Prochlorococcus marinus str. MIT 9312: one gene and its partner. The main gene of each other region encodes a partner of the protein of the gene in region 2 in a complex. Links are inferred from orthologs where the notes say so. Each region holds a gene or a part of one and is shown on either strand. Other genes may lie near its edges.

Region 1 (3,024 bases), 140 kb from region 2 along the record:
ACCTTTTCCTCCAGTTTGTCTTGCATATTTACCTTCACCTTTAGAGCTAGACCTGATGGTCTCTCTATATGAAACCTGAGGAGCTCCAATATTAGCTTCAACTTTAAACTCCCTTAACATTCTGTCTACAAGGATTTCTAGGTGCAACTCGCCCATACCAGCAATAACAGTTTGATTTGTCTCCGGATCAGTACTTACCCTAAAGGTTGGATCCTCTTCGGACAAAGCAGTTAAAGCTTTTGATAATTTTTCCATATCACCTTTGGTTTTTGGCTCAACGGCCACAGAGATAACTGGTTCGGGGATAAACAAGGTCTCTAAAACTATAGGATCTTCTGTATTACATAAAGTGTCACCAGTTGTAGTGTTCTTAAGTCCTAATACAGCTCCTAAATCTCCAGCTCTCAATTCATCAACCTCCTCTCTTTCATCAGCCTTTAAAATTACTAATCTAGAAATTCTCTCTTTAGCATCTTTAGTAGAATTCATGACATAACTTCCCTTTGAAAGAACACCCGAATACATCCTTACAAAAGTTAATTTCCCATAGGGATCTGACATCACTTTGAAAGCTAATGCACTGAAAGGGGCATTATCATCAGAAGGTCTAACATCTTCTTTGCCACTTGGTAAAACACCTTGAATTGGCTTCACATCAACTGGAGCTGGCAAATAATCGACAACAGCGTCTAAAACAAGTTGGACACCTTTGTTCTTAAAGGCTGACCCACACAATACAGGAACTAGTCCATGTTTTAAAACCCCTTCTCTTATCCCTTTTTTAAGTTGTTCTTCAGATAATTCTCCTGTTTCGAGAAATGTTTCTATTAGCTCTTCATCATTTTCTGCAACACTCTCCATCAATTTATATCTCCACTCAGCAGCTTCATCATCCATTTCAGATGGAATTGGTGCTTCCTGAATATCAGTACCTAAGTCATTTTTGTAAAGATATGCTTTGTTAGCAACCAAATCAATAATGCCCGTGAGATCTCCTTCAGCTCCAATAGGTAGCTGAATAGGAAGTGCATTTGCTTTTAGTCGGTCTTTAATTTGATTATTAACTTTTAAAAAATCTGCGCCAGTCCGGTCCATTTTGTTTACAAAAACCATTCTTGGAACAGAGTATCTATCTGCTTGTCGCCAAACTGTTTCAGATTGAGGCTGAACTCCTCCTACAGCACAAAATACAGCAATAACTCCATCTAAGACTCTCATTGATCTTTCCACTTCAATAGTAAAATCAACGTGTCCTGGAGTATCAATAATATTGATTCTGTGATCTTGCCAACTTGTAGATATTGCAGCAGCAGTAATAGTTATGCCTCGTTCTCTTTCTTGGGCCATCCAATCTGTTACGGCAGCACCATCATGAACTTCTCCAATCTTGTGAACAACACCTGAATAAAATAAGATTCTTTCAGTTGTTGTTGTCTTCCCTGCGTCAATATGAGCGGCTATACCTATATTCCTAACTCGTTCTAGGGGAAAGTCGCGTGCCAATTTTAAAGCTCCAAATACAATAATTTTTGATAAGTATAGTTCACCCTAAAAGTAAACTTTTATAATAATAAACTACTTCAGTACCTTTTTGACGAAATTAATATCGGTAATGTGCAAAAGCTTTATTAGCTTCAGCCATTTTATGGGTATCTTCTCTTTTTTTAACTGAACTACCAGTTTCATTCGCTGCATCCATCAACTCACCAGCTAGTTTTTGGGACATACTTTTACCATTTCGTGCACGAGAGAATGTAACAAGCCATCTTAATGCCATAGCTGTGCCCCTTTCCTGGCGAACTTCCATAGGCACTTGGTAAGTTGCACCACCAACTCTTCTAGCTCTTACTTCAACAAGGGGAGTAGCATTTTTCACCGCTGTTTCAAATAATTCGACTGCATCCCCTCCAGTTCTCTCACTTATTAAAGAAAAAGCATCAGACAATATTCTTTGAGCTGTAGATTTTTTACCGTGTTTCATCAATCGAGAAATCATCATTGAAGCTAAACGACTATTAAATTGAGGATCAGGTAGAACTGGTCTTTTTACTGCTGCATTCCGACGTGACATGTTTTTTAAAAGTGATGTTTACAAATTAATCTTTTGGAGCTTTTGCTCCATACTTAGATCTGGATTGACGTCTATCTTTGACTCCAGCCGTATCTAAAGTTCCTCTTATTATATGATATCTGACTCCTGGTAAGTCCTTAACTCTTCCACCCCTAAGTAGTACTACAGAGTGTTCTTGCAAATTATGCCCAATTCCAGGGATATAAGCTGTCACTTCAAAACCAGAAGTTAATCTTACCCTTGCAACTTTTCTTAAAGCTGAATTAGGTTTTTTAGGTGTTGATGTATAAACTCTTGTACATACCCCTCTTCTCTCAGGGCAGGATTTTAATGCAGGAGATTTTGTTTTCCTAGTCAGACGTTTTCTTTCTGAACCTATTAATTGTGAGATGGTGGGCATTTATTATATTTAGAAAAAAATAAACATCTAATCATAATAACCTTTTATGTGCACCAACTAAAAGTTTTTAATCATATTTTTTTAAAATTTGTGAATTTAAAATTCTTTGGTAAATATTAATTATCTCTAGATTTATTTTCATATTTATTTTTATAATGGAAATACATAAATAAATAAATAGAATTAAATAATCTATGGGAGAGAGTATTAAAAGAATCGTTGAGCCATATCAAGATAGTTATTCCCCAAATGGAATAATTGGTGAGAAAGATTCGTGTGGAGTTGGTTTCATAGCAAATGTCAAAGGTATTGAAAGCAACTGGATCCTTAAACAATCCCTGAAGGGTCTTAACTGCATGGAACATAGAGGAGGTTGTGGTGGAGATAGTGACTCAGGAGATGGAGCAGGAATTTTATGTTCAATTCCATGGAAATACTTAGAAGAAAAAATGAATCTACAAAATAAAAAAGACTTTGTTAGAGGTTTAGGCATGGTTTTTATGCCTAACAAAAAAGAGAAAATTGAAGAATGTAAAACAATATGTGAGGAAGA
Region 2 (3,154 bases):
TAAGTTTTAATGTGAAAGGTGTTAAATATTCCCTATTCACTAGGATTGCTTATAAATATCGATTCGTCATCATATTCTTAAAAAATCAGTATCCCTTGTCACTTTTTGATAACTTTATCAATTAATCCATATTCGACTGCTTCTGAAGGAGATAAAAAGTAATCTCTTTCTGTATCTTCATTAATTTTTTCCAAAGGTTGACCGGTATGTTCTGCTAAGAGCGAATTTAATGTTTTCTTAAGAAAAAGTATTTCTTTTGCTTGTATTTCAATCTCTACTGCTTGACCTTGTGCACCTCCAAGAGGCTGATGAATCATGATCCTAGAATTAGGTAAAGCCAATCTTTTCCCCTTTGCACCTCCAGAAAGTAGAAATGCTCCCATACTTGCAGCTACTCCAAAACATATTGTCACTACATCTGGGGATATTTGTTGCATAGTATCGTATATGGCCATTCCTGCAGTTACTGAGCCTCCAGGAGAATTGATATATATTTGTATGTCTTTTTCGGGATCTTCAGCTTCAAGAAATAATAATTGTGCAACAAGAGAGTCTGATACTTGATCGTTAATTCCACTACCTAAAAAAATTATTCTCTCCCTCAATAGTCGTGAATAAATATCAAAAGCTCTTTCTCCTCTACCAGATTGTTCTATAACAGTAGGCACCGCTCCAATAGTTTTATGAATACTTTCGTAAGAACTTATTGAGCTTTGGATTAAATGTTTTTTTTCTGAGTTCACAAAATAGTTTTCCACTTATAGATAATTTAAGGGGTTTTTGTTTAATTAGTAGGAAATTTCATAAATTATTTTTTTTCTTTTTTATTTTGAGTTTTTGTGGCTTTTGTTGTTTTTGTCGCAGTTTTTGTGGCTTTTGTTGTTTTTGTCGTTGTTTTTTTCGCTTTTGTTGTTTTGGAAGCTTGAGAAGCTTTTGTAGTTTTTTCTTTTACTTCGGAATTTTCTTCAAGCCAAATTATTAATTTTTCTTTTAGTAAATCTTTACTTATTACTTCTGTTAACTTTTTAATATCTATTTGTTTTGAAGATTGAGAGATTGCATCTTCATAATCTTTCATTTTTAAATCAATTTCATCTTTTTCAACTGTTATGTTTTCTTTTTCAGCTAATGCTTTTAGAGCTAAATTTCTTTGAACATTTTTTTCAGCCTGAGGCCTTGTGGACTCTGATAATGACTTTACTAATTCCGGAGTGAAAGTAGATTTAACATCAAGACCTTGTTGAGCAAATCTTTGCGCTGTTTGTTCAATATTATTTCTCACTTCTATATCAATCATAGATTTTGGAATTTCAGCAACCAATTCGTTTGTTAAGGCATCTAATAAAGCTTCAATTTTGATATCTTTTTGAGTTTTTTCAAAATTTTCTTTAAGTTGCTTTTCAATATCTTTCTTTAACTCTTTTAAAGATTCTTTGTTTCCAGACTGTTTTGCAAAATCGTCATTAAGTTCAGGTAATTCTTTTTCCTTAAGATCCTTAAGACTTACTTCAAAGATTGCCTCTTTGCCTCTTGAATCCTCATGAGAATAATCTTCAGGAAATTTCAGGTTTAGTGTTTTAGTATCACCAATTTTCATCTTTACTATTCCCTCAACGAAACCGGGAATCATTTTGTTCTTTTCTAATTCAAGATCCATTGATTCACTTGTCCCACCATCAATTTCTTTTCCAGAATCTTTATATTTCCCTTTGAAACTAACTACAGCAATGTCCCCTAATTTCGCTGCTCTATTGGTTACTGGAATAATATTTGCAAACTGACTTCTAGATTTTTCTAGCGCTTCATCTACTGACTTAGGATCAAACTTAGTTTTTGAGATTTCAACACTAAGTCCTTTGGATTTCTTTAGTTTTAATTCGGGGGCAACATCAGTTTGAAGAGTAAACTTAAGTGATTTTTCAGGACTAAACTTTGCAAGTAAAGATTCAAATCCATCTACCAATTCTGGCTCACTTAGTGGCTCAATAGATTTTATTTTTAATGCTTCTTGCCATGATTTATCAATTATTTTTTCTAAAGCAGAAGCATGTAATTGTGTGATGCCAATTCTTTGGATTAAGACTTGTTTAGGGATTTTACCAAGTCTAAAGCCCGGAATTTTAGCCGAACGACTAATAGTACTGATTGTCTCATTTACACACGTTTTGCATGTCTCAGATGGTATTTCTAATTCAAATGAAATTCTACTTTGAGGTAGAGGAGTGGTTTTGACTATTAATGCTTCTTTAGCCATGTTTTTTGTAATTATTACTATAAGCCGAATCTTAATTATTTCACATTATGTGATTCCCTTGAAAGTTAATTTTTTGATAAAGTAAAAAAAATAGTAAATCTATTTAAAAAATCATTTTAAAGTGTGAGACAATCTCCGTTTTTGCCTAATAGGCCATTAAAAGTTGCTGTTTTAGGATCTTCAGGTGCTGTGGGATCTGAATTACTCAAAATTCTTGAACAACGTGATTTCCCAATATCAGAATTGGTCTTGCTTTCATCAGAGCGGTCAGAAGGAAAAAAAATTATTTGGAAAGGTGAAGAATTAGTTACAAAAAAAACAACTAAGGAAGAATTTCTGAATCTTGATTTAGTTTTAGCTTCAGCCGGTGGAAGTATTTCAAAAAAATGGTTGCCTACCATTATCGATCAAAATGCTTTACTTATAGATAATTCCAGTGCGTTCAGATTAGATAAGAACGTACCTCTTATAGTTCCTGAAGTTAATGCTAGTGACGCATTCAATCATGATGGGGTAATAGCGAATCCAAACTGCACTACCATTTTGTTGACATTAGTTTTAGCCCCTTTAAATAAACTTTCAACTATTCAAAGAGTTATTGTCTCAACATATCAATCTGTAAGTGGTGCAGGCCAAATGGCGATGGAGGAATTAAAACTTTTAACTGAACAATATCTTCAGGGTAATCTGCAAAAAAGTGAAGTTTTGCCATACTCCCTAGCTTTTAATTTGTTTTTACATAATTCACCCATGCTTGCAAATAATTACTGCGAAGAAGAGATGAAAATGGTTAATGAGACTAGGAAAATATTAAATATTGCTGATTTAAAGCTCTCTGCTACGTGCGTTCGAGTTCCAGTACTGAGAGCTCACTCTGAAGCTATCAATATTGAATTTGCT

The links.
Region 1: the proteins of tig (region 2) and rpsG are in contact, whole or in part, in a crystal structure (PDB 3GTY), measured with the Thermotoga maritima proteins. The link is inferred for Prochlorococcus marinus str. MIT 9312 from one-to-one orthologs. Residues at the interface, in WP_004081061.1 of Thermotoga maritima: Glu122, Val124, Val129, Leu130, Tyr133, Glu188, Gly259, Ile262, Tyr263, Glu266, Ser270, Glu273, Gln274, Glu277, Arg308, Gln311, Ile312, Ser315, Tyr316, Glu325, Arg329, Arg336, Leu363, Phe366, Trp367, Arg373, Leu377, Arg381, Leu384, Glu387; in WP_004081843.1 of Thermotoga maritima: Lys34, Lys52, Lys55, Glu59, Arg62, Gln63, Glu66, Asn67, Lys69, Val71, Arg95, Ala109, Lys110, Lys111, Gly112, Arg113, Pro114, Glu117, Glu121, Ile124, Ala125, Tyr127, Asn128, Asn129, Thr130, Gly131, Lys135, Asp139, Arg142, Met143.

What each region holds. Positions count from the first base shown.
Region 1 is NC_007577.1:1,498,759-1,501,782, forward strand. What follows is about bases 337-3,024. They hold rpsG (30S ribosomal protein S7), read right to left. Parts: upstream 2,072-3,024; coding sequence 1,601-2,071; downstream 337-1,600. Other genes in these bases: fusA (elongation factor G), read right to left, coding at 337-1,503; rpsL (30S ribosomal protein S12), read right to left, coding at 2,097-2,471; gltB (glutamate synthase large subunit), read left to right, coding at 2,666-3,024. In the rest of the region: more of fusA, read right to left, coding at 1-336.
Region 2 is NC_007577.1:1,636,480-1,639,633, reverse strand. Bases 32-2,849 are described here. They hold tig (trigger factor), read right to left. Parts: upstream 2,255-2,849; coding sequence 809-2,254; downstream 32-808. Other genes in these bases: PMT9312_RS09005 (aspartate-semialdehyde dehydrogenase), read left to right, coding at 2,378-2,849; clpP (ATP-dependent Clp endopeptidase proteolytic subunit ClpP), read right to left, coding at 99-743. Also shown: more of PMT9312_RS09005, read left to right, coding at 2,850-3,154. UniProt on the Bacillus subtilis protein: Involved in protein export. Acts as a chaperone by maintaining the newly synthesized protein in an open conformation. Functions as a peptidyl-prolyl cis-trans isomerase.